3 regions of the Massilia sp. Soil_C_3 genome follow, and region 1 is predicted to be linked to each of the others. Evidence: riboswitches for the same ligand, from Rfam matches in the RefSeq annotation. Region 1 holds a riboswitch; each other region holds the start of a gene.

Region 1 (7,055 bases):
TCAGATTGTGCGTGCGGGCACCACGAATGCGAATTTCTTCCATTAAGTTGGGCAGACTTTCTATCAGTTTTTGCGGGGCCGCAAACGCTACCAGCGCGGTAAGCGGGCCAATCGGGGAGAACCCGTAAGTGTAGCGCGTTTTTGTTTCGGCTGTACATCTATCCAGTAGTTGCTGTACCAGGGGTGCCAAATTGGCATACCACTTTGACAAGCGCAGGAAGGCCGGGTCTATGCTATGTGGGCCGATCCCCGGGCGCTTCAATGACAAAGCGTTCAGAACTGGAAAATAATTTTTCAGGGCAGTTATTTATCTGAATTAATCGACAACGAAACAGCCGATTCGATGGTGCGTCCGGACTGATGCCAGCCAACGAAAAGGATTGCTGAAATCGGGTGGCGGACCGCATAATAGTCAGCTGCAACACACCGTTCCCTGACGCCTAGAAATACGCAGAGTCAGGGCTTACCATACCCAGCAGGAGTAACACCATGGCATCAGTCAACAAGGTCATCATCGTCGGCAACCTCGGCCGCGATCCGGAAATTCGCTACATGCCGAGCGGCGACGCCATCGCGAACATCGCGGTCGCCACCTCGTATAAATCCAAAGACCGCAACACCGGCGAGCAGAAAGAGCTGACCGAGTGGCACCGTATTTCCTTCTTCGGCCGCCTGGCCGAAATCGTGGGCCAGTACCTCAAGAAGGGTTCGTCGGTCTACGTCGAAGGCCGCCTGCAGACCCGCAAGTACACCGACAAGGACGGCATCGAGCGCTACGCCACCGATATCATCGCTGAAAACATGCAGATGCTGGGCGGTCGCCAGGGCATGGGCGGCGACAGCATGGGTGGCGGCATGGGCGGCGGCATGGACGACGACTACTCGGCCCCGCAGCGTCCGGCTCCGCGCCAGGCGCCACCGGCCCCGGCCGCGCGTCCGCAGCCGAAACCGGCGCCGAACTTCTCGGATATGGATGACGACATTCCGTTCTAAGTCGTATTGGGCGAGATCAATCGTCGCTGCTTGACGAACCAGTAAAAAACCCCGCAAGCGATTGCGGGGTTTTTTCTTTAGCCGGGGTGCCCGGGCTGCCTGAGCCGATCCTGCACCTTTCAGCGCATCAGGCGCTATTGATGCTCAGGATATTTCCGTCAGGGTCTTTGAGCCACACGATCTTCAACTGGCCAGCAACATGGACGTCGCCCTCGCGCCGCAAGCCGCCCATGTCGTAATGCTCGAAGCGGGCGCCCTTGGCCTGCAGTGCGGCGACGATGTCGTCGAACCTGTCGCCCACATCCCAGGTGATGGCGGTCGCCTGGTTCGTGCCGGCATACTCCGAGCGGTAGACGAACACCCGTGCGTTGCCGCTCCGGTAGAGCGCCATATCGTCATCGCCGCCATCGCTGTCGACCTGCTTCAATCCCAGCACATTGCCGTAGAACTCTCTTGCCGCAGCCATATCGCGTACGCCGACTGTTGCGGCCGCATCCATATTCGCCAACATGATCGCCTCCATGGTGATGGTGGCGAATACTCTAGCGCGAACAGGTCCGGTACCGCGCACGCCTTGCTAGCGCCGGGCCGCCTTCAGGAACAATCCATGCGCCGGCGCGAAGTTCGCATGCAGCGGCAGGTAGGCCGCGCCGATGACCTTGGCCGTCATCCCGATCGTCCCCGCCATCACCAGCGGCCGCTCGGTGCCCTGCCAGCTGTAGCGCGTCATCTGCTCCTGCATCGCGGCGATCAGGCGTTCGAGCAGGGCGCGGCTGACGGCGCCGTCGACGATCACGCCATCCAGGTCGAGGAGGCAAGCCGCGCCGGTGACGCCGAAGGTGATCGCATTGGCGGCTTCCTCGATCCATTGCCGGGTCACGGCTTCCCATGGCCCGCTCAACAGGCGTTCGTCGCCGAACGCCAGCAGTTCCAGGCCGGCCTGGGCATGCATCTCTTCCAGCCGCACCAGCGAAGCCGCGCCGAGCAGCTGCGGCGCCACGCCGCGTTCGTCCGTGCCGGCCAGGCCCAGGGGCATCGAACCGATCGCGCCGGCATTGCCGAACTGGCCGCTGTGCGGCTCGCCGTCGATCACCAGGCCGCCGCCGACCAGGGTGTCGACGAACACGTACAGATAGCTTTTCAGCTTGCGTCCGCGGCCGGCCACCAGTTCGGCCACGCAGGCTGCGATCGTGTCCTTGGCGAAGTCGACGCGCAGCGGCGTCATGGCCTGCAGGCGCACGCGCACGTCGACCCGGCGCCAGGCTTTTGCCTCTTGCGGCAACAGGCTCTCCAGGCCGTGCCAGGTGCCCAGTGTGAGCGGGGCGGCCAGGCCGATGCCGGTCAGGCGAGGCGCCAGTTCCGGGCCGAGGAAGTCGTCCACCTCGCGCAGCCTCGCGTCGATGGCGGCGAACACCTGTTCCACCTCGGGGCTGGCGTAGGGCGTCGACGACTGCCAGCGCAGCGCGCCCGTGAAATCGAGCAGGACCACGTCCAGCGCGCGCCGGCCGATCTGGATCCCGATCGAGAACGCGCCTTCCGGATTCAGGGCGATCGGCTGCGACGGCTGGCCGACCTTGCCGCGCACCGCGTCGCGCTTGACCACCAGTTGCTCGTCCAGCAGGCGGTTGATGATCACCGAGGCGGTTTGGGTACTGAGCTTGGTCAGGCGCGCGACTTCGGCCTTGGGCAGGCTGCCATGGGTGCGGATCGCCTGTAGCACGACCCGCTCGTTGTACTCGCGCATGCCGACCTGGTTCGAGCCGACGCTGCGCAGCAGCGGCATGGTGGCGGGATCAAAGGCGGTAGGCGGTGCGTTATCGGGCGGCATGGCGCGGGCGTTCAAGGGGAGGGACGGCTGGAAGCCGCCAGTATAAATCCATTCCCGGTAAATAAACCCGTGCGATTTATTTTTCAGGGCAATCTCGATTGCGGAAGAAAAATAATGCGGTGACAACTGGTCGAACTTGGCGGTAGAATCGCGCCCAATCAAGTGAATGGTGCCTTCCTGCTCGTCTGCAGGGAGGTGAAACGGGAAGCCGGTGACGTGCGCGATAGCCATCGCGCGCCAGTCCGGCGCAGCCCCCGCTGCTGTAAGCCTGACGACTCCGATCGAACGCCACTGTGCCCTGTGCACGGGAAGGCAGGACCGGGGAAGGAAGACGGCGAGCCAGAAGACCGGCCATCCACGATGCATTCGTACGTCCCGGGGTGAGGGCGTGCCTGTTGGTTGTTCGCTGTTCCTTCTTTTGCTGCTCGTGCTATTCGCCTATGCGGTCGTGCGCCCTCGTGGCGTGCGCGCACGCGTCCCTGTTCATCGCGGAAGGATGGCGGCTGCCTGTTGTCATGCGCGCTTTGGCGCGCAGCTAAAAGGTCGACGTTCACATGAACACGCTTTTCCTTGTCCGCATCTGCGCCGCATTGGCGTTCCTGCTCGCCTGCGCTTCCAGCAGCGCCGCGACCCTGTTCGCCGTGGTCACCGAGCGCGCCGCGCCGGGCGCCATCGAGGCCGCTCACCGCCACCTGGCCAGCCATCCGCAAGACCGCATCCTGCTGCGTACCCCGGCCCAGCTGATGGCGGCCAGTGAGCGCGACGTGGCAAAGTGGATCGCCGGCGCCGACAGCATCCTGGCGGTATCGCTGTTCGGCGACCCGGCGCGCCGCATGAAGGATGCTCTGGCGCGGCACGCCAGGCCGGACACCGCGGTGCTGGCGCTGAACGGCGAGGCGACCCTGAACCTCATGACGCGCTCGCGTAACGGCAGCCTTGCCGGCTTCTCGCCCGAGCTGCTGCGCCAGCTGGCGGGCGAGGCGCCGCCGCCGGCCGCGTTGCAGGCGGCCGAGGCCGATCCCGCCGCCCGCCACTGGCTGGCCGCGCGCCGCGTGTGGCAGGCGGGCGGCGTCGACAACACCACGGAGCTGATGCGGCACCTGCTCGCGCCAGGCACGCCCCTGGCTGCTCCGCAGCCCGAGCCCACCCTGCGCCTGCGCGCGGGACAGCGCGAGCTGCAGGACGCCGCCGCCTGGGGCAATGCCTCGAAACTCGGCCTGCAGGACCGGCCGACCGTGGTCGTGCTCGACCTGGCGAATATGGATGGCGTGGTGCCCGCGGCGCTGTGCCGCCGCATCGAGGAGCTCGGCCAGCCCTGCGTGCAGCTGCTCACACGCTGGGGCGGCGCCTCGCGCGAAGCGCTCGAGCGCCTGCCGCAGCTGGTCGCGCCGGCCAAGCCTGCGGCGCTGGTGGTGCTGCAGGACTTCGTGGTTGGCGCCGCAGAGGGCCGTGCGGCGGTGGACGAAGCCTTCAAGCGCCTGGACATCCCGGTGTTCAAGGCGATCCGCCTGTCGGACCGCACAGCGATGCAGTGGCAGCTGTCGCCCGACGGCCTGCCGCCCGATTCGGTCCAGTACCGCGTGGCCCTGCCCGAGCTGCAGGGCATCAGCCAGCCAATGGTGGTGGCGGCCCTGGGCCAGCCCCAGCGCGACCGCCAGACCGGCATCGAGAACCGCCCGCCAGTACTGCTGCCGGCCGAAGTCGACCGCCTGTCGGGGCGCGTGGCGCGATGGCTCGCGCTGCGCGCCAAACCGAATGCCGACAAGAAGGTCGCGATGGTCTACTACAACCATCCGCCGGGCCGCCAGAACATCGGCGCCGACAACCTCAATGTGCCGGACTCGCTGTTCGAGATGCTGCATGCCCTCAAGGCCGCCGGCTACACGGTCGGCGAGCTGCCGGCCTCGCCCGAGGCGCTACTCGACATGATCATGGCGCGCGGCGTCAACCTGCCGGAAGACCGCGCCGCCCTGCGCGAGATGGCCGGCACCGTCAATGGCGTCACGGCGCAGGATTACGCGCGCTGGTTCGCGACCCTGTCGCCGCGGGTGCGGGGCGAGATGCAGGACGGCCTGCTGGGGCGCCTGCATGCCGACGTGCTGGCGGCCGAAAAGGCCGGCGAACGCGCGCTGGGCCGCAAGCAGGCCGAGACCGTGATCGAGGAGCTGCTGCACCTGGTCGAGGGCGTCGACCATCCGCAACGCGTCCAGGCCACGCGCGACCTGCATGCGCTGGAAGAGGGTTACTTTGCCTGCCTGGACGACGTCAAGCCACGTCCATGCCAGTCGCTTGCTCCCCTTTATCGACGCCTGATCGCCTACGGCATCGAAGGCATGCGCGGCTGGGGCCCTGCGCCGGGCAGGGTAATGGTCGATGGCGGCAAGATGCTGGTGCCGGGCCTGGTGTTCGGCAACGTCTTCATCGGCCCGCAGCCGCCGCGCGGCTGGGAAGTGGACGAGGAACTGCTGCACGCAAACACCAGCATCACGCCGCCGCACCAGTTCCTGGGCTTTTATCACTGGATCCGCGACCGCTTCAAGGCCGACGCCGTAGTGCACGTGGGCCGCCACTCTACCTATGAATTCATGCCGGGCAAGGCCGTCGGCCTGTCGAGCGACGACTATCCGAGCCTGATCGCGAGCGACCTGCCGGGCATCTACCCGTATATCGTCGACGGCGTCGGCGAAGGCACGCAGGCCAAGCGCCGCGGCCTGGCCATCATCGTCGACCACCTGACGCCGCCGCTGGCGACCACGCCGCTGTACGACGAGCTGCTGTCGCTGCGCCAGATCGTCGAGAGTTTCGAAGCCGCGTCGTCCGAATCGCTCAAGACCCAGGCCGCGCAACTGATGCGCGAGCGCGTCGTGGCCCTGAACCTGCGCGCCGAGCTCGAAGCGTCGATGTCCGACGTATTGGAGGTGCGCGGCATCGGCTTCGACGCCGCCGATGACGACCTGCTTGCGCACGAGATCGGCCACTATCTGACCAAGCTGCAAGAGAAATTCATGCCCCACGGCCTGCACGTGTTCGGCCGTCCATGGAGCCGCGAATCGCTCGACCTGATGCTCGATTCGATGAAGAAGAGCGGCATCAACGATCCCGACGTCGCGCACAAGCTGCGCGACTCGCCGCGGCGCGAGATGGCGGCGCTGCTGGCCGGCCTGGATGGCCGCTACATCGAGCCGGGCAAGGGCAACGATCCGCTGCGCTCGCCCGAGGCGCTGCCGACGGGCCGCAACTTCCACGCGGTCGACGGCGACATCCTGCCGACCCGCCTGGGGTTTGGCCTCGGCCTGCAGATGGCGGGGAAAGCCGCAGAAAGAGACAAAGTAGGCGAGGGCAGCGAAGGCATCATCCTGTGGGCGTCCGACGCCGTGCGCGACGAAGGCGTGATGGTCGGCTTCGCGCTGGCGATGATGGGCGCCGAACCGGTGTGGAATGCGCGCGGCATCGTCACCGACGTGAAACTCACACCGGGCGCCGTCCGGCGCGATGCGGTGGTCACCACTTCCGGCCTGTTCCGCGACCTGTACCCGAACCTGATCCGCCTGATCGACCGCGCCGGCCGGCTGGCGCTGGCGGCGTCGGCGCAGGCGCTGGTCGAGCAGGATCCATCGCTGCGCGAGGGCCTGCAGGCGGCGCTGGCGCCGATCGAAGGGGCTGTGTGGGGCAGCGAACCGGCCACGAGCAATCGCGTGGCGCGCGAATGGCTGACCCGCCAGCGCGCGCTGGCGGCGGGCGGCATGGCGGCGGGCGAAGCCGGGCAGGCGGCCGCGCTGCGCGTGTTCGGCGATGCGCCGGGCGCCTACGGCACTGGCGTGAACCGCCTGGCCGAGCGCTCCGGCGCCTGGCGCGAGCGCGAGGAGATCGGGCGCGCCTACCGCAACCGCATGGGCCATGCCTATGGCCTGGATGCCGAGGGCGCCTCGAGCCATCGCGCTTTCGACGTGGCGCTGGACGGCATCCACCGCACCTACCACGGCCGCGCCAGCAACCTGTACGGCCTGCTCGACAACAACGACGCCTTCGACTATCTGGGCGGCCTGTCGCTGGCGGTCGAGACGCGCACCGGGCGCGTGCCGGACGCGCTGATCCTGCAGCATGCGCAGCCGGGCCAGGCCGACGTCGAGCCACTCGCCAGCGCCTTGCTGGGCGAGCTGCGCGGACGCTTCCTGAACCCGGCCTGGCTGCGCCCGCTGATGGACAACGGTTATTCCGGCGCGCGCACCATGGG
Region 2 (7,055 bases), on a different contig from region 1:
CGATGATGGCCGGCGCCATGCTCAAGGCGGCTGAGCTGCGCAAGGTGCTGCTGATCGACGGCTTCATCGTCACCAGCGCGCTGCTGGTCGCCGCGCGCCTGCAGCCGAACATCCTCGACTACTGCGTGTTCTCGCACTGCTCGGGCGAGCATGGCCATGCCCTGCTGCTCGAGGAGCTCGGCGCCCGCCCGCTGCTCGACCTCGGCCTGCGCCTGGGCGAAGGCACCGGCAGCGCGCTCGCCCTGCCCCTGCTGCACGCCGCCGCCAACTTCCTGAACGAGATGGCCACCTTCGCCTCGGCGCAAGTGAGCGAACGCTCGGCATGACGCACCAGCTGCGCCTGTTCTTCATCGCGCTGCAGTTCTTCACGCGGCTGCCGATTCCGCGCTGGGTGGGCTTCGAACCGGCCTGGTTGAACCACGCGTCGCGCTACTTCCCGCTGGTCGGCGTGGTGGTGGGCGTCATCGGTGCGGCGGTGTATCTGGTGGCGGCGCAGTGGTTGCCGGCGGCGGTGGCGGCCGTGCTGTCCACCGCCGCCACGATCTACATTACCGGCGCATTCCATGAAGACGGCTTCGCCGACACCTGCGATGGCCTGGGCGGCGGCATGACGAAGGAACGCGCGCTAGAGATCATGAAGGACTCGCGCGTCGGCGCCTATGGCGCGATCGGCATCGTGTGCATGCTCGGCGCGAAGTTGGCCGCGCTTGCCAGCCTGCCGCCAGCCAGCGCCATCGGCGCCCTGTTGCTGGCTCATCCGCTCTCGCGACTGGCCGCCACATCCCTGATCTGGCAGATGGAATACGCCCGCTCCGAGGGCAAGGCCAAGCCGCTGGCGGTGCGCATGAGCGACCGGGAATTCGGCATCGCCACGCTCACCGTGCTGCTGCCCGCGCTCGCGCTGCTGGCCTTCGGCTTGCTCGACCTGGCCGCCGTCGTCGCCGCGACCGTCGCGGCGCTTGGCGCAACCTGCTGGCTCGCGCGTAAATTCACGCGGCGCTTGCAAGGCTATACCGGCGATTGCCTCGGCGCCGTGCAGCAGCTGGCAGAAGTAGCCATCTATATCGCGGTGCTCGCCACGCTCGGACACGGCGCGCTGGACTGATGCGTATTTACCTGGTGCGCCACCCGCGGCCCGAGGTGCCGGCCGGGCACTGCTACGGTCGCAGCGACCTTGCGGCGAACGAAGCCGACGTCGAACGGGTGCTGGCCACATTGGCGAGCCAGGGGCTGCCCGGCGCGATGCCGGTCTACGCCAGTCCACTCGCACGCAGCGCGGTCCTGGCCCAGCGGCTCTCACCAGCGCCAACCTTCGACGCGCGCCTGGCCGAGATGGACTTCCGGGCCTGGGAAATGCGTAGCTGGGACGACATCCCGCGCAGCGAGATCGACGCCTGGAGCGCCGACCTGCTGCACTACCGTCCCGGCGGCGGCGAAAGCGTGATGGACGTGGCCGCGCGCGTGGCCGGTTTCGATGCCGACATCCGGCGCGAAGGGCATGCGCAGGCCCTCATCGTTTGCCACGCCGGCACCATGCGCCTCATGCACTCGCTGCACCTCGGCGGCAAGCTGGTCGATGCCGCGCTGCGCGCCGCCCAGGCGCCACACCGGATTGACTACGGCGAAGTGATGATGCTGGAAACCTGACAACGCCTTATAATGAGCGCGTTTTGGTGCTCGCGCCTGCGTTCGCAGTCGCAGTTAAACGGGAAACACGAAGCCCCATCAAGGGCCAACGTGTGCTGCCCCCGCAACGGTAAGCAAGTGCCGCATGCTCTCCACGAGCCATGCGGCAAACCGCCCCCTCATACCACTGTGCGCATGCATGGGAAGGTCGGACGGCCATACTTGTCAGCCCGGATACCGGCCAAAAGGTGGCGTCGCTTCGCGCGATGCCGTTCAATCTGGCCTACGGGGACGTCGGCTGGTTGCCTTTGATAAGAAACAGTTCATGAACTTTCCAGTAACCCGGCAAGCCGCCGCGGTCTCGCTCGCCCTCGCCGTCATCTCGTCCGCCGCTTTCGCCGACGCTCCTTCACCTGACGCCATCCCCACCGCCGACACCGTCGTCGTCACCGCGACCCGCAGCGCGCAGCGTGCCGCCGACGTCATCGCCGACACCACGGTCATCGATGCCGAGGAAATCGCGCGCTCGGGCGCCGGTTCGGTGGCCGACATCCTGCGCCGCCAGCGCGGCATCGAAATCTCGCGCAACGGCGCGGCCGGCACCACCACAAGTGTCTTCATCCGCGGCGCCAACGCCAACCAGTCCGTGGTCCTGGTCGACGGCGTGCGCTTCGGCTCGGCCACCACCGGCACGGCCAGCTGGAACGCCATCCCGCTGGGCGCCATCGACCGTATCGAGATCGTCTACGGACCGCTCAGCACCCTGTACGGCGCCGACGCCGTCGCCGGCGTGATCCAGATCTTCACCCGCAAGGGCGAAGGCGCCCCGGTTGTCACCGGTTCGGTGGGCGTGGGCAGCAACGCCACCCGCCAGGCCGATGCTGGCATCTACGGCAGCAGCGGCGGCCCGAACGCCATCAGCTACGCCTTCGGCGCCGGCTACGAGGACTCGGACGGCTTCTCGTCCACCCGCCCGGGCGCCTCGGGCTACAACCCGGACGAAGACGGCTACCGCCGCCGCAACGCCAACGGCCGCGTGACGATGGCGCTCGCACCAGGCCACGAGATCGGCGCCCAGTTCCTGGTCAGCCGCCTGTTCAGCCAGTACGACAGTGGCACCGCCAACTACGACGTCCACAGCGACAACGACCTGAACACCGCCGCGGTCTTCATGCGCAACCAGGTCCTGCCGAACTGGCACAGCACGCTGCAGTACGCGCGCTCGGAAGACAAGTCGGGCAACTTCACCAACGCGACGCCATCCGGCGCCAGCCAGATCGATACCCAGCAGGATGAGTTCAGCTGGCAGAACGACATCGCCATCGGCCGCGACACGCTGCAGCTGCTGTACACGCACCGCAAGGAAGAAGTGCCGTCGATGGGGCGCTCGCGCATTACCAACTCGTATGCGGCCGCCTACTCGGCCAAGCGCGGCGCCCACCTGGTCGACGTCAGCGCGCGCCACGACCGCTCGGTCTACGGCAGCAAGAACACCGGCGCCGCTGGCTACGGCTATGACTTCGGCAACGGCCTGCGCGCCACCGCCAGCGTCGGCACGAGCTTCCGCGCTCCGACCTTCAACGAGCTGTACTTCCCCGGCTACGGCCTGGAAACCAACAAACCCGAAAAAGGCCGCAACCGCGAAGTGGGCCTGCGCTACGACGGCAACGGCTACCAGCTGGACGCGACGTACTTCCACAACCGCCTGACCGACATGATCGTGTCGAGCACCCCATGCCCGGATGGCGTCAACAAAAGCTGCGCCTACAACGTCAACGAAGGCTTGCTCGAAGGCGTCTCACTGGCCGGCAGCACCCGCCTGATGGGCGTCGACCTGCGCGCCAGCCTCGATTGGCAGGATCCGCACGACGAGACCACCGGCAAGCAACTGCAGCGCCGTGCGAAGAAGCACGCCAACTTCGGCGCCGACTACACGATCGGCACGCTCAAGACCGGCGTTGAACTGACCGTCTCGGGTGAACGCTTCGATGACGCCGCCAACAACCGTCGCCTGGGCGGCTACGGGCTGCTGAACCTGCACACGACCTGGCAGTTCACGCCCGACTGGTCGCTGCTGATGCGCCTGGATAACGTCGCCGACAAGCAGTACGAGATCGCGCGTAACTACGGCACCAGCGGCCGCACCTGGTTTGCGGCCCTGCGCTACGGCATCCGTTAAGCTATAACCCCTGCCCGCGGCAACCAGGCCGCGGGCATCCGATCAATCGACAGGGCCAGCATGCAAGCATCCGTCCCGCCGCTACGCCAGCGCGCCACGTTCATCGTTGGCGCCATGCTGGCGTTTTCCATTGCCACCCTGCTGTTCGCGGGCATGACCGGATCGATCCGGGTGCCGCTCGACGACATTCCCGACGCCCTGCGCCAGCTCGCCGGCGGCCAGCCCGATTCGCTCTCCGCCTCGCTGCTCGAACTGCGCGCCAGCCGCGCGCTGGTGGCGTTCGCGACCGGCGGCGCGCTGGCCCTGGCCGGCCTCATGATGCAGGCGCTGTTGCGCAATCCCCTGGCCGACCCGTATGTGCTGGGCGTCTCGTCCGGCGCCTCGGTCGGCGCCCTGCTGGCGCTGCTCCTGATGGCCTCCACGCTGATGGTCGACATCGCCGCGCTGGCCGGCGCCATCGGCGTGGCCATGCTGCTCTACCTGCTGGCCCGGCGCGGCTTGCGCGGCGACCAGGCGCTTGACTCCGGCGCCTCGATGCTGCTGCTGACCGGCGTGATCGTCTCGGCCCTGTGCGGCTCGGTGGTCACCCTGATGCTGTCGATCGCGCCCGAGGGACGCCTGCGCAGCATGATCTTCTGGCTGATCGGCGACCTGGCCGGCGCGCCGCTTCGCCTGCTGCCCTGGCTGGTACTCGGCGGTTGCCTGCTGTTCGCCATGCGCAATGCGCGCGCCATGAATATGGTCGCGCTGCACGCAGAGAATGCGGTGACCCTGGGCGTGCGCGTCGGCGCGCTGCGCAAGGGCCTGTTCTTTATCTCGGCGCTGCTCACTGCGAGCGCGGTCACCAGCGCCGGCTCGATCGGCTTTGTCGGCCTGATCGTGCCGCATGCCTGCCGCTTCGCCTTCGGGCCCGACCACCGGGTGCTGATCCCGGCCGTGGTGCTGGCCGGCGGCGCCTTCCTGGTGTTGTGCGATACGCTGGCGCGCACCATCATCGCGCCGCAGCAGCTGCCGGTCGGCGCCATCACGGCAATGATCGGCGCGCCGGTCTTCCTCTACCAGCTGCACCGCCTGCGCAAATGAACTCAATCTCCACCCACGACCTGCTGCTGTCCATCGGCCAGCGCACCCTGGTGCGGGGCCTCGACTGGACCGCGCGCGCCGGCGAATGCTGGAGCATCATCGGCCGCAACGGCGCCGGCAAGAGCACCTTGCTGCGCACGCTGGCCGGGCTGCAGCAGCCGAACGGCGGATCGGTGCAAGTGAACGGCCGCGCCGTGGCGGACTGGCCGCTGACCGAACTGGCGCGCGAGCGCGCCTTCCTGGCCCAGTCGCGCCACGACGCGTTTGCCTATACGGTGCTGGAGAGCGTGCTGTCGGCGCGTCACCCCTACCACGCCAACCGCTACTGGGAGGGCAGCGACGACCATCAAGCCGCCCTGCTGGCCCTGGCGTCGATGGAAGTGGACGACCTGGCCGCGCGCGACGTGCGCACCCTGTCCGGCGGCGAGCGCCAGCGCGTGGCGATCGCCGCCCTGCTGGCGCAGCAGACGCCGCTGCTGCTGCTCGACGAGCCGGCCAACGCGCTCGACCTGGCGCACCAGGTGAGCGTGATGGGCCTGCTGGCCCGCCTGTGCCGCGAACAGAACCGCACCGTGGTCATGATCGGCCACGACCTGAACCTGGCCAGTCGCATTTCTACCCATGCACTATTACTGATGGGTGACGGCCGCTGGACGGCCGGCGCCAACGACCAGATCATGCGCCCCGCGCTGCTGGGCGACTACCTTGGCCATCCGATCGACATGATCGAACACGAAGGCCGCCGCATCTTCATCCCCAAGGAGGGTTCCGCATGACCGACATGACTCAAGAACAGACCGCCGCCCTGAACGAGCGCCATCGCGCCCGCATGGAGCGCAAGAAGGCGGTCATCGACGCCAAGATCGCCTCGGCCGACAAGGAAATCGGCATCGTCATCGTCAATACCGGCAACGGCAAGGGCAAGAGCTCGAGCGCGTTCGGGATGGTGGCGCGCGCGCTCGGCCACGGCATGAAGGTTGGCGTGGTCCAGTTCATCAAGGGCGCCCTGTCGACCGGCGAAGAAACCTTCCTGCGCCGCTTTCCCGACGAAGTGAGCTTCCATGCGATGGGCGAAGGCTATACCTGGGAAACGCAAAGCCGCGAACGCGACATCGCCAAGGCCGAAGAAGCCTGGGCGCTGGCAAAGCAGTTCCTGTCCGATCCCGCGATCGGCATGGTGGTGCTGGATGAACTGAACATCGCCCTGAAATACAAGTACCTCGACGTACACACCGTGATCGCCGACCTGCTCGACCGTCCGGTGATGCAGCACGTGGTGATCACCGGCCGCGGCGCGCCACCGGAACTGATCGCGGTGGCCGATACCGTCACCGAGATGAACGTGGTCAAGCACGCTTTCAAGTCGGGCATCGCTGCCCAGGCGGGGACCGAATGGTGACGGGCGCCCGTATTGCCCTGGTGGCGGCGATGTCGTCCGGCCAGGGCAAGACGACGGTGACGGCCGCGCTGGCGCGGCGGCTGGTCCGCATGGGCAAGCGCGTGCGGGTATTCAAGTGCGGCCCCGACTTCATCGACCCGATGCTGCTCGAACGCGCCTGCGGCGCGCCGGTCCACAACCTCGACCTGTGGATGGTGGGCGTCGATGCCTGCCGCCAGCGCCTGGCCGACGCCGCGCATGAGGCGGACGCGATCCTGGTCGAGGGCGTGATGGGCCTGTACGACGGATCTCCCTCGGCGGCGGACCTGTCGCGCGAGTTCGGGATTCCCGTGCTGGCGGTGCTGGACGCGTCGGCGATGGCGCAGACTGCCGGCGCGGTGGCGCAGGGCCTGCGCGACTATGGTCCCGTTGAGATGGCCGGCGTGATCGCCAACCGCGTCGCCAGCAGCGGCCACGCGGCGATGGTGAAGGAGTCGCTGCGCGACATCCCGCTGATCGGCACCCTGGCGCGCCAGGACGAGCCGCTGCCCGAGCGTCACCTGGGCCTGGTCGTGCCGGGCGAGGTCGAGGAGCTGGACGGCATCCTGGATGCGCTGGCCGACAGCATCGATTTCGATGAGGCGGCGTGGGATGCGCTGCCGCTTTTGTCGCCCGCTTCCGCGCTCCCGGCGCCGGTAGAACCGCTGCTTGCGGGCCGCACGATCGCGATCGCACGCGATCCTTCCTTCGTGTTTGTCTATCCTGCGAACATCGACCTGCTCGAGCAGC
Region 3 (7,055 bases), on a different contig from region 1:
CGTGCAGGGCGGCTGGAACATCAAGTGGGTGAGAGTGGCGTCGGGCGCCGCGGGCGGCTCCGAACTGGCCAATGCCGGCGCCTGGACCACCTCCGAGCCGCTGGTGCAAGACCTGCGCACCGGCACCGTGCGCGCCATGTACAACCACAACGATACCCGTAATATCTGGTTCTACCGCTACGTCGGCGCGCGCGGCACCGTGTATTCCTTCCTGCTGCCGGGGCAGGACGACGAGGTCGTGGCCTACCACAGCAGCGGCGGCGCGGCCGGCAACTCGGGCCGCTCGCTCTGCAATCCGGGCGACTGGTTCTGCGACGACCTGCGCTACGGCACCGAGCCGAACCAGGGCGGCAGCGTCAAGTGGAGCTGGCACTCGGTCGCCTTCCGTGACGACCGCGAAGACGTCTACCACTACGGCGACGGCAACTGGGAGGGCATCATCGGGGTCGTGCGCCAGGCGATGGCCGACACCGCCAACTAGGGGCACACCATGGGTTGGCGTTGGCCGGCCGCGGCAGGGGTGGCGGCCTGCATCGGCCTGGGCCTGATCGCACTGATGCGCGAGGGCGAGGCGGTGCCCGAGGCGTCCCAGGCGCCACCGGCGGCGCCCATCGCGGCGGCGCGGACCGCCACGGCCCCGCCCGAAAACCGTGCCGCGCGCCGGCGCCAGCTGGTCGAGCAGGTCCGGCTGACCGATCACACCTATTGCAGCTACCTGGCGCATTCGCGCTATCCGCACGAATCGCGCCCGGCCGGCCACCATCCCGACCAGCTATACCCGAACCAGCCGCTGCTCGAAACCAATCCGATGCGGGCGGAGGGCGGAGACAGTCATTCCGAGGTCCAGCTGCAGACCGCGCAGACGCGGGTGTACCTGGCGGCAGGCGAAGAGGCCCGCTTCTCGCTGCGCGCGCTGGACGCGAGTGGCCAGCCACTGCCGCTGGTCGTCACGCGCGCGCTGGCCCATGGGATGACGTATGGGCAAAGCCGTCCGGCGCCGCAGGTCGCCGTGCCGTTCGCAGACGAAGGCGGCGCGTGGCGCGGGACACTGGCGCCCGCGCAGACGGCGCTGGCCGGATTCCACGGCACCATCCGGCTCGAGGTGCGCTACCAGGCCGGCAGTCGCGAAGGTGTCGTGCTGTTCGACGTTATCTACTCGCCGCAGTCGCCGGCCAGCTGGAGCGGCAGGCCGCGCGAGGCGGTCGACGGTGGCGCGTTGCAGTTCGCGCTACTGCTGGACGTGCGCCTGCCCGGACGCTATGTGGTCACGGGGCGCGTCGACGATGCGGCCGGCCGGCCGTTCGCGCTAGCCACCTTCAACGAGGTGCTGGGGCAGGGCGCGCAGCAGGTACGGCTCCAGGTGCACGGCAAGCTGATGCATGACGGCGCGCCGCGCCTGCCGCTGCTGCTCCGCGACGTCGAGGGGTATCTGCTGCGCGAGAATCTTGACCCCGACCGCCTGCTGTTGCCGCGCCTGGAGGGCAAGGTGTTTGCCAGCCGCACCCGTTCGCTGGACGGCGTGCCGGATGTCGAGTGGCAGAGCGAGGAGCGCAGCCGCTACCTGGCCGAGTACGCGAAGGACCGCGCCGCGGCCCGTGCGCGGCTGGCGCGCTTCGATCCGCAGGCGGCGCTGCCGCCGGCCGACTGCGGGGTGGGCAGGCTGGATCAGTAAGGGAGCAGGGGCAGATGCTCGACCATCGCCGACACCACGATGGCGCAGCACAGCATCAGCACGCCATACCAGCGCGCCAGCGACCGTTTCAGTTTTTCCCTTACGCGCATCCCCATCTCCGTCTTGTGCAGGCAAGAGAGCAGTGTGCGCGCGGAATATGTCATCAGTGTTGCAATAGCTCAACGGTATGTGCAATGGAAAGAGGCCTTGTGGCGGCGCCGCTACGTTTGTATCGACGCTCAGCGTAAAATAGCGCCTTGGACGAAAGATTAAGAGAGTTGAGCATGTCGATACAATGGTTCCCTGGCCACATGAACGCGGCCAAGAAGGAAGCAGCCGAGCAGATGGAAAACATCGATCTGGTGATCGAGGTCCTCGATGCGCGCCTGCCCGAGGCGAGCTGCAACCCGCTGGTGGACCAGCTGCGCAAGTTCCGCCAGCGCCCCTGCCTGAAGGTCCTGAACAAGATCGACCTGGCCGACCCGCACGCGACCGCCGCCTGGAAAGCCTATTACGACGCCCAGGAAGGCGTGACCGCCTATCCGATGACGACCAAAAAGCCGGCCGACGTCGCCCGCATCCCGGAGCTGGCGCTGTCGCTGGCCCCGCACCGCGGCGTGCCGACCAAGCCGCTGCGCATCATGATCATGGGCATTCCCAACGTCGGAAAATCGACGCTGATGAACGCGCTATTGAAAAAGCGCGTTGCCAAGGTGGGCGACGAGCCGGCGGTGACCAAGACCCAGCAGCGCCTGTACCTGAACAAGAACGTGGTGCTGGTCGACACGCCCGGCATGCTGTGGCCAAAGATCGCCATGGCCAGCGACGGCCTGATGCTGGCCGCCAGCCACGCGATCGGCACCAATGCGCTGGTCGAGGAAGAAGTGGCCGAGTACCTGGGCGAACTGCTGCTGCAACGCTACCCGCAGCTGCTGACCGCACGCTACGGCTTCAAGACCGAAGGCATGGACGGCGTGGCAGTGGTCGAGGGCGTGGCGCAGCGCCGTGGCTTCCGCGTGCGCGGCGGCGACTTCGACTACGAGAAAGCTGCACACACCCTGTTGCAGGACTATCGCCAGGGCGCACTGGGCCGCATCAGCCTCGAAACGCCCGAGTCGCGTGCAGCCAGCCTGGCCCAGCACGAGGCCGAGGTGGCCGAAAAGGCCCGCATCGCGGCCGAGAAGGCCGCCGCCAAGGCCGAGGAAGCGGCGCGCGGCAAGCGCGGGACGTAAGGCTCGCCTCTGGCGTGCGTTTCCAGCGTTAGCCTCCGTCGTACCCGCGAAGGCGGGTACCTAAGTACTGCTTGCGTTGTCGTAACGCGCACAAACTTGGGTACCCGCCTTCGCGGGTACGACGTTTTGAGGCAGCGGACTCTTCAAGCCTGCGGCGGCTCTCCGAACCTGAAACTCGACACCGCCAGATTCCCCATGAACGCGTCTTCATGATAAACGCAGGCCGCTGCCTCCTGTTCGGCCGCCCCCAATGCCACCATCAGCGGAATCAGGTGTTCCTCGCGCGGATGCGCCGCCCGTGCCTGCGGCGCCGTGTCCCAGCGCAGCAAGGCTTGTTCGCGTTGAGACGGATCCAGTTCGAGCAGCGCGTGCTGCAGCCAGCCATCGAAGGCCTGGGAGGCCTCGCGTCCGTTCGGCCCGAACTGGCGCAGGTTGTGATAAGACAGCCCGCTGCCGATGATCAGAATGCCCTCGTCGCGCAGCGGCGCCAGCGCGCGGCCCGCCGCCAGGTGGGTGGCCGGATCCAGGTCGCGCCGGATCGACAGCTGCACCACCGGCATGCGCGCTTCCGGATAGACCGGGTACAGCATCGAGAACGTGCCATGGTCGAAGCCGCGTTCGGCGTCCAGCGTGGCGGGGTGCCCCGCGGCCTCGAGCAGGTCGGCCACGCGCCGCGCCAGCGCCGGCTCGCCCGGCGCCGGGTACTTCACCTGATAGGTGTGCGGCGGGAAGCCGCCATAGTCGTAGATCATGCCGGGCGCCGTGCCCGACGACACCATGAACTGCGGCGTCTCCCAGTGGGCGGTCACGACCAGCACCGCGCGCACCGTTTCTCCCGCCTCTGCGCGCAGCGCGGCCAGTGAATTGGCCAACTGGTCATAGGCCGAACCGTACTGCTCGCGCATCCAGGGCCAGGGGCCGCCGCCGTGCGAAACGAAATAGGTGGGCAAGGTAAGTAAGCGCGCCATCATCGCTCCTCTTGAAGCACGAAAACAACGATGGTAGCCGATCCCGCGGCAAGCTGCCGGCGGCCGGGCAGGGGCGCACCTTGTCAAGGTATAATCGCCCCGTTTTGGTGCTCTCGCGCACACCCAGGTGCGCGAAGTTAAACGGGAAACACGACATGGCCGCGCCACGCGCCGTCATGGAAGTGTGCTGCCCCCGCAACGGTCAACAAGCGCCACGCCTGCATGTGCAGCGTGGCAGGCGGTCTCGATAACCACTGTGCATGCCGCGCAGGAAGGTGAGGCCGTCATGCTTGCCAGCCCGGATACCGGCCAAAGCAGGTGGAAGCGCCAGGCGTTTCCGTTGACTCTGGCCTGCGGGGACGCGGGCCGGTGCCTTTTATCGAGAACACATTCATCATGATTTTTGCAGCTGCACCGCGCCGCGCGCCACTCGCACTGGCTTGCGCCTTCGCCCTGTTTACGACTTATGCCGCCGCCCAGGACAGCGCGCAGTCCTCCCTGCCATCGGTCCTCATCACCGGCCCGCGCTTCCCGGCCCAGGCCACGCCGATCGGCGCCACCGTCATCACCGCCGAGCAGATCCGCAGCGCCGGCGCCACCGACGTCAATGCGGCGATCCGCAAGATCGGCGGCGTGTTCGGCCGCCAGAGCCTCGACGGCTCGTCCGACTTCGGCCTCGACCTGCGCGGCTTCGGCACCAATAGCGCCCAGAACACGGTGGTGCTGGTCGACGGCGTGCGCCTGAACGAGAACGAGCTGGCGCACACCGTGCTGTCGACCATTCCCGTGGACACGGTCGAGCGCATCGAGATCACGCGCGGCGGCAGCAGCGTGCTGTACGGCGACGGCGCGACCGGCGGCGTGATCAATATCGTCACCCGCCGCGGCGGCAGCGCCGGTACGCACGGTTCGCTGTTCGCCGAAGCCGGCCGCTTCGACCACCGCGACCTGCGCGCCTCGATCACCCACGGCGCCGGTCCATGGTCATTCGACGCCGCAGTGGCCGATCGCAGCACCGATAACTACCGCGACAACAACAAGTACGAACAGACCAGCTTCAGTGGCGGCGTGCAGTATGCGTATGCGCCTAACGGCCGCGCCGGCCTGCGTTTCGAAAGCTCGCGTTCCGACTCGCGCCTGCCAGGTTCGCTGAACGAAGCGCAATTCCTGAGCATTCCAACCCAGAGCAACAAGCCGAAGGATTACGGCTCGCTCGACACCGACCGCGTGACCGCCTTCGTCGAGCACCGCATCGGCGCGTTCGACCTGGCGGCCGAGCTGTCGCACCGCGAACGTGAAGTCTCGTCCACCTACGATTTCGGCGCGCCGTCGACGTCGGTCTACGGGGCAGAGCAGACCCAGTTCTCGCCGCGCGTGCGCCACACGGCTGATTTCGGCGACAAGCGCAACGAGTTCGTCACCGGCATCGACCTGATCCGCTGGGAGCGCGACGTCGCCTCCGATTTCTCGGCCGGCTCCGCGCGCCAGGACTCGAAAGCCTTCTACCTGCGCGACGAACTGCTTTGGCACGCGCCGCACAATGCCCGCCTGGCGGTCGGCGGCCGTCATGAACGCTTCGAGAAGGACTACAGCGACCCATTGGCTTTCCCGGCTGTCCTTGGCGAGCACCGCAAGCAGTCGCTCAACGCCTGGACCGTGGAAGGCAGCATCGACGTGATGCCGCAGGTAACCGTGTTCGCCAAGGCCGGCCGCAGCTATCGCATCGCCAACATCGACGAGAACTCCTACCGTTCGACCCTGGACGTGCTGGAGCCGCAAACCTCGCGCGACCTGGAGCTGGGCGTGGTCGCCGGCACCGAGGCGCGTAAAGCGACTGCGCGCGTGTTCCGCCACCGCCTGACCAACGAGATCTACTACGATCCGACCATCGGCTTTGGCGCCAACACCAACCTGGATCCGACCCGCCGCCAGGGTGTGGAACTGGAAGGGCAGGCGACCTTCGCCGACGCCTGGCGCCTGACCGGCTCGTGGCAATACGTGCAGGCCGAGTTCCGCGACGGCCCCAACGCCGGCCGCGAGATGGTGCTGGTGCCGAAGCACGTCGTCACCGCACGCCTGGCCTGGACGCCGGGCGACGGCCAGACCGCCGACATCGGCGCCCAGTGGGTCGACAGCCAGCGCTACGGCAACGACTTCACCAACGGTTGCAGCACCCGCATTCCATCGTTCACCACGATCGACGCCCGCTATGCGCGCCGCTTCGGCCCGTGGGAAGTGGCGGTGTCGGGCCTGAACCTGGCCGACCGCCAGTACTACAGCCAGGCCTTCAGCTGCCGTGACGGCATCTATCCGAGCGACGGCCGCCAACTGAAACTGTCGCTGCGCTTCGATTTCTGACGCCATGCAGCGTCTGATCGGGTTGGTGCTGGCGGTGCTGCCGGCCTTCGCCGGCGCCAGCGTCACGGTGGTTGACGACGTCGGCCGCACGGTGACGCTGGCGCAGCCGGCCCGGCGCGTGGTGTCGCTGGCGCCGCACGTCACCGAGCTGCTGTACGCGGCCGGCGGCGGGGCGCGCGTGGTCGGCGCCGTCAACTATAGCGACTACCCGGAGGCAGCCAAGAAGCTGCCCCAGGTGGGCAGTTATAACAAGCTCGACTTCGAGCGCGTGCTGGCGCTCAAGCCCGACCTGGTCGTGGTCTGGCACAGCGGCAACCCGACGCGCCAGGTCGAGCAGCTGGAGCGGCTCGGGATCCCGGTTTACCACAGCGAGCCGGGGCGGCTGGTCCAGATCGGCGACAGCCTGCTGCGCCTGGGCCGGCTGCTCGGCACCGAACCGGCGGCGCAGGCGGCGGCGCGCGACTATGGCGACCGGATCGCGGCGCTCGAGGCGCGCTACGCCAGCCGGCCGCAGGTAGGCGTGTTCTACCAGGTGTGGCCGCGGCCGCTCTACACGCTCAATGACGACCACATCGCCAGCGACATGATGCGCCTGTGCGGCGGCCGCAATCTGTTCGGCGCGGTGAAGACGATCGCGCCCGAGGTCGGCGTCGAGGCGGTGATCGAGGCCGATCCCGAAGTCATCCTGGTCGGCGGGCGCGCCAAGCCCGACGATCCGGGCGGGAAGATGTGGCAGACGTTCAAGGGCATGACCGCTGTCCGGCGTGACAATATCTTCACGATCGATGGCGATTTGACCAACCGGGCGGGGCCGCGTACGGCCGA

The links. Region 1 has a riboswitch for cobalamin ahead of AC3A6F_RS21060 (cobaltochelatase subunit CobN). Riboswitches for the same ligand answer to the same signal wherever they lie in the genome.
Region 2: linked by a shared signal. The riboswitch ahead of AC3A6F_RS25135 (TonB-dependent receptor domain-containing protein) and the one ahead of AC3A6F_RS21060 (cobaltochelatase subunit CobN) in region 1 are both predicted to bind cobalamin.
Region 3: linked by a shared signal. The riboswitch ahead of AC3A6F_RS04000 (TonB-dependent receptor family protein) and the one ahead of AC3A6F_RS21060 (cobaltochelatase subunit CobN) in region 1 are both predicted to bind cobalamin.

What each region holds. Positions count from the first base shown of each region.
Region 1 covers NZ_JBDGJG010000010.1:142,114-149,168, forward strand. Annotated here, with positions in the region: gene uvrA (excinuclease ABC subunit UvrA) at 1-43, opposite strand, end outside; gene ssb (single-stranded DNA-binding protein) at 490-993, shown strand; gene AC3A6F_RS21050 (VOC family protein) at 1,121-1,504, opposite strand; gene AC3A6F_RS21055 (ROK family transcriptional regulator) at 1,571-2,821, opposite strand; cobalamin riboswitch at 2,972-3,191, shown strand; gene AC3A6F_RS21060 (cobaltochelatase subunit CobN) at 3,376-7,055, shown strand, end outside.
Region 2 covers NZ_JBDGJG010000017.1:1,010-8,064, forward strand. Annotated here, with positions in the region: gene cobT (nicotinate-nucleotide--dimethylbenzimidazole phosphoribosyltransferase) at 1-326, shown strand, start outside; gene AC3A6F_RS25125 (adenosylcobinamide-GDP ribazoletransferase) at 323-1,105, shown strand; gene AC3A6F_RS25130 (histidine phosphatase family protein) at 1,105-1,647, shown strand; cobalamin riboswitch at 1,655-1,886, shown strand; gene AC3A6F_RS25135 (TonB-dependent receptor domain-containing protein) at 1,952-3,805, shown strand; gene AC3A6F_RS25140 (FecCD family ABC transporter permease) at 3,866-4,888, shown strand; gene AC3A6F_RS25145 (ABC transporter ATP-binding protein) at 4,885-5,664, shown strand; gene cobO (cob(I)yrinic acid a,c-diamide adenosyltransferase) at 5,661-6,287, shown strand; gene AC3A6F_RS25155 (cobyrinic acid a,c-diamide synthase CobB) at 6,281-7,055, shown strand, end outside.
Region 3 covers NZ_JBDGJG010000002.1:229,537-236,591, forward strand. Annotated here, with positions in the region: gene AC3A6F_RS03980 (hypothetical protein) at 1-481, shown strand, start outside; gene AC3A6F_RS03985 (hypothetical protein) at 491-1,672, shown strand; gene ylqF (ribosome biogenesis GTPase YlqF) at 1,957-2,904, shown strand; gene AC3A6F_RS03995 (DODA-type extradiol aromatic ring-opening family dioxygenase) at 3,048-3,872, opposite strand; cobalamin riboswitch at 3,961-4,200, shown strand; gene AC3A6F_RS04000 (TonB-dependent receptor family protein) at 4,269-6,230, shown strand; gene AC3A6F_RS04005 (cobalamin-binding protein) at 6,235-7,055, shown strand, end outside.